4 regions of the Pseudomonas abietaniphila genome follow, and region 1 is predicted to be linked to each of the others. Evidence: riboswitches for the same ligand, from Rfam matches in the RefSeq annotation. Region 1 holds a riboswitch; each other region holds the start of a gene.
The links. A riboswitch is a leader RNA that binds a small molecule or an ion and turns the genes downstream of it on or off. The one in region 1 is predicted to bind cobalamin.
Positions count from the first base shown of each region.

Region 1 (2,194 bases):
GCTTCGTCATGGGCGATGGCGATGCGCACGCCCGCCAGCAAGGGCTCGGCCGGCACGAAATCAGGCGCCGAGAATGTCACGGCCGGCGGCAGCGTTGCATCGCAGGTGCTGGCCAACGCATCGGCGGCAGCGTCCAGACGCACGTCCAGATCGTTCAGTTCACTGGCTTGCACCAAGCCCAGATGGCGGCTCGGCAGTTCGATACCGGTTTCCCGCGACAGGGCGCCATACCAACGCAGGCCTTCGGTCAGACTGCCTTCGAGCAATTGGGCATGACGCACCGTGCCGACCCGGTTGGCCAGCACACCGGCGAACGGCAAATCCGGTTGATAACGCGCCAACCCCAAGGCGAGTGCACCAAACGTCTGCGCCATGGCCGTGCCGTCGATGACGCCCAGGACCGGCACGCCAAAATGCCTCGCCAGGTCGGCGCTGGACGGCGTGCCGTCAAACAACCCCATGACCCCTTCAATGAGAATCAGGTCAGCGTCGGCGGCCGCTTCCCACAGCAGACGACGGCTCTCGTCCTCGCCCACCATCCACATGTCCAGTTGGTACACCGGGTTGCCGCTGGCGCGTTCGAGAATCATCGGGTCAAGAAAATCCGGCCCGCATTTGAACACACGGACCTTGCGACCCTGATTGCGATGCAGGCGTGCCAACGCGGCGGTGACGGTGGTCTTGCCCTGACCGGACGCGGGCGCGGCGATCAACACCGCCGGGCATTGCCGAGGCTGACGCTCACTCACAATTCGATGCCCTTCTGCGCCTTGATACCGGCCTGGAATGCATGCTTCACCACGCCGATGTCAGACACGGTGTCGGACAGGTCGATCAACTCCTGCTTGGCGCCACGCCCGGTGATCACAACGTGCTGCATGGGCGGGCGCGCCTGCAGATCGCTGAGCACGCGCTCCAGATCGAGGTAACCGTGCTTGAGGGCGATGTTGAGTTCATCGAGGACCACCAGACCGATGCTCGGGTCGTTGAGCAGTTGCTGCGTGACGGCCCAGGCGGCTTCGGCAGCGGCGATGTCGCGCTGGCGATCCTGAGTTTCCCAGGTAAAGCCTTCGCCCATCACGTGATAGCGCACCTGTTCCGGGAAGCGGCGGAAGAACAGTTCTTCGCCCGTGGCATTGCGGCCCTTGATGAACTGCACCACGCCGCACTGCATGCCGTGGCCCATGGCTCGCGCCAGCATGCCGAAGGCGGAACTGCTTTTGCCCTTGCCGTTGCCGGTCAACACCAGCAGCAGGCCGCATTCATTCGGGGCGCTGGCAATGCGCTCGTCCATCACCGCCTTTTTGCGCAGCATGCGCGCCAGGTGGCGTTCGTCACGTTCAGGGGATTCGCTCATCTCAGCTCTCCGCTTGAGGGCAGGTGTGGCAAACGGAAGGCACAGGCAAAGACTGACAGCAGGCGCCGGGAGCTGAAAACCCGAGCCTGCGCAGAGCATCGCCCTCCGTGATGCTGTTTGAATGGATCAGGCCGGTCTCCGGACTCATGAGTTGAAACACAAGCCACGCGCCTTCCCATGCTCCATGAACACAGTGGCATCGTGCGTGACCTTGACTCATTTACCGTTGCGGAGGCAGCGCCGGGATTGAGCGTGAAATGCGCGCACCGGCTTCCCTGTTTCACCCTGTTGAACGACCGTGGTCGCGGGCACCTGAAACAATCGGCGAAGGTTAGAGGGTTGACTCCAGAGCGTCAATCAAAGCGGCACGCCATGCAGCAATTGAACGAGCGGTTGAACCCACCGCTCAGCCACGTCTCTATTCCTGTACATGCCTTTGCATGACTGCCAGATGCCTCACTGCGAGCAAGCGGAGATCGATCATGTTCAAACTCAGACCCCAGATGGTGGTTTTACTGTTGGTCGCCGGAGGGCTCGCGGCCTGCGGCGAGTCATCCAGGTTGCAGGTTTCGGACGGCACCGGCCCGTCACCCAAGCTTCCCGAACCGAACAAGACCCTTATCCCCACCGTGAACATCGCCCCGGCTGTTGGCTGGGCGGCGGGCGCAAAACCCATCGCCGCACCCGGCACACAAGTCGCGGCGTTCGCGGAGAACCTCGATCACCCTCGTTGGCTGTATGTGTTGCCCAACGGTGACGTACTGGTGGCGGAGACCAACGCGCCGCCCAAGCCTGACGATGGCAAAGGCATTCGCGGCTGGGTCATGAAAAAAGTCA
Region 1 is NZ_CP155619.1:1,470,034-1,472,227, forward strand. Features, by position in the region: gene ABDX87_RS06500 (cobyrinate a,c-diamide synthase) at 1-749, opposite strand, end outside; gene cobO (cob(I)yrinic acid a,c-diamide adenosyltransferase) at 746-1,357, opposite strand; cobalamin riboswitch at 1,470-1,688, opposite strand; gene ABDX87_RS06510 (PQQ-dependent sugar dehydrogenase) at 1,840-2,194, shown strand, end outside.

Region 2 (2,194 bases), 2.2 Mb from region 1:
CAACAGGTTGTCCAGCGCCGCGTCGTGATGGGCCGCCTGGATCCAGCCGTCCTGACGCGCGCCGCATTCAATGCCCAAACGCTTGATCAGATCGAACACATGTTGGGCTGCACCGCCCACCAGATCGGTGAGCGCGGCGCCCTTCGACTGCCCGAACCGCTGCTCCAGTTCATCGGGATTCAGCTTGAGTCCGGGAATCACCTGCCCGCCGTTACGGCCCGAAGCCCCCTCACCGATGTTCAGTGCGTCAAGCACCACCACGTCGCCGTCAATCGCCGACAGTTCAAGCGCAGTGGACAGCCCGGTGTACCCCGCACCAATCACCACACAACGCGCACGGGACGGGAGCCTGGCGACGAAGGCCGGCATGGGTGACTGAACCTGCCAAAGGCAACTGAAGAGATCGACTGATGCTTTCAAGATTCACCTGTATCGATAATCGATATAAGTCTATTTATATTCGATATCGTCAGGCGCGCAAGTGCCCTCTTCCCGGCACGTCGTTTCCGGGGCAAATGCGTCGTTAAAGGCCTTTAAAGCTATCGATATTCGATAGATCGTCCCCCAAGAGAGGCAATGGGTTCAGCCTGTAACCGGCCCGATGCCCTCACGCGCCACGCCATCCCGATTGACTGAGGCACCACACCGTGGTCTCCTACACGCCTTGTTACGGGTGCCCTTCACAGGGTGAAACGGGAAACCGGTGCGCGCAGACCTCAAGGTGTGTGCAAGTCCGGCGCTGCCCCCGCAACGGTAAGCGAGTGAAGAGTCAGATCCACTGTGTCGGTAGCGATATGGGAAGGCGATTCTTGAAGGCATGTGGCAGTTGCACGTGTCCCTCGCAAGCCCGGAGACCGGCCCGACAACGACACATAACGAACCCGCGGTGGGCGGGCGCTGTTGAGTTCATGGCCGACGCTCGTCCGCCGTGTCCCTTGCGCCTTCCCGTCCGCTGACATCTCAGAGGGAAGCGCCATGTCGATCAGTACCACCAGCCAGACATCCAGCCACATCACTACTCAGACCCAACGCCTGACCGCCGCCATCAGCGCGATGATCCTTGGCGCGTGCCTGGTTTACTTCGCCGGTTTCTCGCACCTGGACGCCGTGCACAACGCTGCGCACGACACCCGTCACAGCGCCGCCTTCCCTTGCCATTGAGACCTCTCGCCATGTTCAAGCGAATCGCTCAAACGGCGGGTTTCACGGGTCTGCTCGCTGCCCTGCTGCTGACCCTGCTGCAAAGCTTCTGGGTCGCCCCCTTGATCCACGAAGCTGAAACCTATGAGAAAGCCCCTGCCGCCGAACAGCACGCGCATGCTGAAGGCGCCATGGCCGCTCATGTCCACGACGACGAGGCCTGGGAGCCGGAAGATGGCTGGCAGCGCGTAGTGTCCACGGCGGGCGGGAACCTGGTGGTTGCCGTGGGTTTCGCATTGATGCTGGTAGCGCTTTACACCTTGCGCACGCCGGCCACCGCTCGCCAGGGCGCGCTCTGGGGACTGGCCGGTTTTGCCGTGTTCGTCCTCGCGCCAACCCTGGGCTTGCCCCCTGAGTTGCCGGGCACAGCGGCCGCAGACCTGACTCAGCGGCAAATCTGGTGGGCGAGCACCGCCGCCTCCACGGCAGTAGGTCTGGCGCTGATCGTGTTCGCTCGTCACTGGCTATTGAAAGTGCTGGGGGCCGTGATCCTGGTGATTCCACACGTCGTTGGCGCACCTCAGCCGGAAGTCCACTCGGCACTGGCGCCGCAAGCGCTGGAGGCACAGTTCAAGATCGCCTCGTTGCTGACCAACGCGGTGTTCTGGATTGCGATGGGCCTGATCAGCGCCTGGCTGTTTCGCCGCAGCGCCGCGCAATCAGCTCACGCGAGCCTGAACCACGCCGTATGAGTGAACCCGACAACCGGCCGATACGCGTGATCGGCCTGGGCTGCCAGCGTGGCTGCCCCGCGTCGGTGCTGCTGGGGCTGATTGAAGTCTGCCTGATGGAACACAAGCTGACGTTGAACGACGTCACCGCCCTCGCCTCCATCGACCGCAAATCGGACGAGGTGGGACTGCTGGAACTGGCGGAACAACTCCAGTTGCCGCTCGGGTTTTTCAGCGCAGAGGAGCTGGCGGTTTTCGAGCCGCACCTGAGCCACCGCTCACAGATCGCTTTCGACCACACCGGCTGTTATGGCGTGGCAGAA
Region 2 is NZ_CP155619.1:5,871,499-5,873,692, reverse strand. Features, by position in the region: gene ABDX87_RS25895 (NAD(P)/FAD-dependent oxidoreductase) at 1-369, opposite strand, end outside; cobalamin riboswitch at 655-877, shown strand; gene ABDX87_RS25890 (CbtB domain-containing protein) at 976-1,161, shown strand; gene ABDX87_RS25885 (CbtA family protein) at 1,173-1,892, shown strand; gene ABDX87_RS25880 (cobalamin biosynthesis protein) at 1,889-2,194, shown strand, end outside.
Region 2: linked by a shared signal. The riboswitch ahead of ABDX87_RS25890 (CbtB domain-containing protein) and the one ahead of cobO (cob(I)yrinic acid a,c-diamide adenosyltransferase) in region 1 are both predicted to bind cobalamin.

Region 3 (2,194 bases), 2.1 Mb from region 1:
CCTTGTCGCTGGGCTTTGGCTACCTGCAGACCGACAGCCTGATCGACCGGGCATCCCCGTACCTGCATCAACTCAACCGGGAATGCCACGAAAGCTGCAACCTGTCCGAGCCGGACGGGCACGAGATGGTCTTCGTCGCGCGTTTTCCCAGCCACAATCAGGTAATGATTCCGATGCCGTTGGGGCTGAGCCTGCCGATGTACTGCACTGCGTCGGGCCGCGCGTACCTGTCCCGACTCGACCCCCAGGCCTGCGCCGATCTGCTCCGCGCCATGCCGCGCCCGATGCACACCCATGCCACGATCACCGATCTCGACGCCTTGCTCGACACGATCGCCGAGGCGCGGGAGGAGGGCTACAGCAGCATTGAGGGCGAGTATTTTCTGGGAGACATTAGCCTGGCAGCGCCGATTGTCGATGCGGGTGGCACGCCGTTGGGCGCGATCAACATCTCGGTGCCGGCCAGCCGCTGGAGTTTTCAGGACGCGCGCAAAGCCTTCGGCCCTTCACTGATTCACACCGCGCATGCCATCTCCAGCGCGGGTTGGAGTCAGCGGGCGGGTGGGTTTCGCTGATGGCTGTCGGGATTTGCCGTTAGCAGGATTTGCGGCAAATGCATGACCTGTGGGAACGATCATCGTCATACATCAATCTCCCTCACTCCACTCCTACCGGATTCGCGTCCTCCGATGCTGTTGCTTTTCCAGCGCGATGGTCCGGTCACTACAAACTGCGACGTGCAAAATGCCCCACGTATACCGTTGCTCGTTGACCTTCGCCTGACCACTGCGTAGCCTTGCGCACTTGAGGTTCGCCGGCTCGGGTTTCTCGACACCGGCGCTAAGAAGGGAATGCGGTACATGCCGCAGCTGCCCCCGCAACTGTAAACGGTCATGTTCATTGCACAGCCACTGCGCGAGCGGGAAGGCGTGATGAATGCGATAGGCGTGACGACTGCGTCAGCCACTTCGCCGCCGTGAGCCAGGAGACCTGCCTCAAAGACGGGCTTGCTTTTCAGCAAGGCCCTGCGAATTCTCATTACAACCGGGCGGGGTGATCCGGTGGCGAATCGAATGGCGAGCCTGTCGGCATCGACGGCTGCGCGGTTCTCGTCCTGTTTGCCCGCCGCAACGCCATAGGGCATCCGATGAAAACACTGGCCAAACTTCCCGTCACCATCGTCACCGGCTTTCTCGGTTCGGGCAAAACCACCCTGTTGCGCCACATGCTCGATAACGCCGAGGGGCGCCGTATCGCGGTGATCGTCAACGAATTCGGCGAGCTGGGCATTGACGGCGAAATCCTCAAGCAATGCACCATCGGCTGCACCGAAGAAGAGGCCAACGGTCGCGTCTATGAACTGGCCAACGGCTGCCTGTGCTGCACCGTCCAGGAAGAGTTTTTCCCGGTGATGCAGGAGCTGGTCGCCCGCCGTGGTGATCTGGACCATATCCTCATCGAAACCTCGGGCCTCGCTCTGCCGAAACCGCTGGTTCAAGCCTTCCAGTGGCCTGAGATCCGCAACGCCTGCACCGTTGACGCCGTCATCACGGTGGTTGACAGCCCGGCTGTCGTTGCCGGCACGTTCGCGGCATTCCCGGATCAGGTCGACGCACAGCGCAAACTCGATCCGAACCTGGACCACGAGTCCCCGTTGCACGAGCTGTTCGCCGACCAGCTGGCGAGCGCCGACCTGGTCATCCTCAACAAGGCCGACATGCTCGATGCTGCTGCATTGGCCGCTGTGCGCGCTGAAGTGGCCGAAGAGTTGCCACCTGCGGTCAAAGTCATCGAAGCCAGCAAGGGCCAGTTGCCGATCAGCGTCCTGCTGGGGCTGGGCGCCGAGTCCGAGCTGCACATCGACGGCCGCAAAACGCACCACGATCATCACGACGGCGACGACCACGATGATCATGACCACGACGCGTTCGACTCGATTTCCATCTCGCTGCCGCAAGCCGACGAAGCACTGTTGCTCGACGCCCTGACCCAGGCGGTTGTCCAGCACGGCATCCTGCGCGTCAAAGGTTTCGCCGCGATTCCCGGCAAACCGATGCGTTTGCTGGTGCAGGGCGTAGGCACCCGTTTCGACAAGCACTTCGACCGTGCCTGGAAAGCGGACGAAGAGCGCCTGACCCATCTGGTGCTGATCGGCCAGGAACTCGACGCTGGCGTGCTTGAGTCCCAATTGCGC
Region 3 is NZ_CP155619.1:5,880,529-5,882,722, forward strand. Features, by position in the region: gene ABDX87_RS25925 (IclR family transcriptional regulator) at 1-575, shown strand, start outside; cobalamin riboswitch at 797-1,012, shown strand; gene cobW (cobalamin biosynthesis protein CobW) at 1,148-2,194, shown strand, end outside.
Region 3: linked by a shared signal. The riboswitch ahead of cobW (cobalamin biosynthesis protein CobW) and the one ahead of cobO (cob(I)yrinic acid a,c-diamide adenosyltransferase) in region 1 are both predicted to bind cobalamin.

Region 4 (2,194 bases), 2.0 Mb from region 1:
AAGGCAACTTCGAAAGCTACCTGGCGGCCATCGCGGTGATGGACCGGGTACTGTCCTACGACGAACCCTACGATGCGGTGATTCAGGCTGGCTATGGCGAGCACGGCCGCGAAGGTCTGCAGGAGCTGCTGGAAGTACCCGTGGTGGACATTACCGAGGCGGCCGCAAGCCTGGCGATGCTGTTGGGCCACAAGTACTCGGTGGTGACCACGCTGGATCGGGCGGTGCCGTTGATCGAGGACCGGCTGAAACTGGCGGGCGTCTACGAGCGTTGCGCCTCGGTGCGCGCCAGCGGCATGAGCGTGCTGGAACTGGAGGAAAAACCGGACCGCGCGCTGGAAGCCATCGCCGAGCAGGCCGTTGAAGCCGTCACCCGAGATAAAGCGGAAGTGATCTGCCTGGGCTGCGGAGGAATGGCCGGCCTTGATCAGATGATTCGCGACCGCGCCGGTGTTCCGGTGGTTGATGGCGTGACAGCGGCCGTGGCACTGGCCGAATCGCTGGTACGTCTGGGCCTCAAGACCTCGAAGGTCCGCACCTACGCCACGCCGCGGCCGAAGAGCGTCGTTGGCTGGCCGTTTCGTCTGCAGAATTGAAGCGTCGGTGAGCGATAGACCGGCGGTGCATTCGCCTCATGCCAGCGAATCGTTTAGTATCCCCGCCGCCGGTTTCCACTCGGAATTAATAGGGAATCCACGGGCCCTGCTCTGCCAGGCTCAAACGGAACTGTCCCCGCAACTGTAGGCGCTGAGCCCTGCTTCAAGAATGCCACTGGGTCAAACCGGGAAGGCTGAAGCCGGGCGAGGACGCGCCAGTCAGGAGACCTGCCGGCAAGCGTCAATCATTCACCGGCGGGGTGTCCGGGAAGGACACCCGTGCGCGTCTTTTTCGCGATCTGCACTTGCCCTGTCTTTTCAGCGGCGAGCCGGGATGTGCTTTCCAGTGCCTGCCCTTTCGGCCAACAGGTTTACTGGAGATCCCCGCTCATGTCGCTGCGCCGCCTTTGGTTGTTGCTCGCCAGTCTGACGCTGTCTAGCCCGCTCCTCGCTGAGTCAACGCATTACCCGCTGACGGTCGACAACTGCGGCGTACCGCTGACATTCGCCCAGGCACCGCAAAAAACCGTGACCATCGGCCAGGCCGCAACGGAAATGCTTTACGCACTGGGGCTCAGCCAACAGGTGATCGGCACGTCGTTGTGGTTCAACGACGTACTGCCTCAATTCAAGGACGCCAACAATACGATTGATCGCCTGGCCGACAACGCACCCAGCTTCGAGTCGGTGGTTGGCAAACGCCCGGATTTCGTCCCGGTTCAGTTCGAATGGATGGTCGGACCTCAAGGCGCAGTCGGTACCCGGCAACAGTTTCACGACCTGAACATCCCGACCTACATCCTGCCGTCCGACTGTGAGGGCAAGAACAACCGGGTGGGCGCGGACGGCACGCGCCTGGCGGCCTTCAACGTCGAGACGCTGTACAAGACCCTGGCTCAACTGGCGCTGATCTTCTACGTACAGGATCGCGGACAACAGCTGATCGCCGGCTATCAGGCGCGTCTGGCCAAGGCCGTTGAACAGGCGAAAAACCATGGCAGCCACGACGTTTCGGCGGTGTTCTGGTTTTCCAGCCCTGACCTCGACACTGACCCTTTTGTCGCCGGCCGCAAGGGCATCCCCAATTTCATGCTCGACACGCTGGGCATGCGCAATGTCATCGATTCCGATGAAGAGTGGCCCACCGTTGGCTGGGAAACCATCGCCAAGGCCAATCCGACGATTCTGGTGATCGCTCGCATGGACCGCCGGCGCTTCCCGGCCGACGATCATGAAAAGAAACTGGCGTTTCTCAAATCCGATCCGGTGACGCGCAACATGGACGCGGTGAAGCACAATCGCATCGTGATCATGGACGCCAGCGCAATGGAATCCAGCGTGAGGCTGTTCGACGGTATCGAGCAGCTCGGCGCTGCCGTTCAAAGCGCCACCTCTGCGCCATGAACCGCATGAGTGTGTGTCGATGGCTGGGCCACGGCCTGTGGGTCAGCGCCGTACTGGCGCTGGCAATCATGGCGGGCGTTGCGATCGGCGAGACGTCGATCAGCCTGCCTGTCATCGCTCAGGTGTTGGCGAACAAGCTGTGGGCGGCCGGTTACCGGGTGGACCTCATCGACGAAGGCATTGTCTGGAACTAC
Region 4 is NZ_CP155619.1:6,013,962-6,016,155, reverse strand. Features, by position in the region: gene ABDX87_RS26515 (aspartate/glutamate racemase family protein) at 1-596, shown strand, start outside; cobalamin riboswitch at 649-846, shown strand; gene ABDX87_RS26510 (ABC transporter substrate-binding protein) at 987-2,000, shown strand; gene ABDX87_RS26505 (FecCD family ABC transporter permease) at 2,006-2,194, shown strand, end outside.
Region 4: linked by a shared signal. The riboswitch ahead of ABDX87_RS26510 (ABC transporter substrate-binding protein) and the one ahead of cobO (cob(I)yrinic acid a,c-diamide adenosyltransferase) in region 1 are both predicted to bind cobalamin.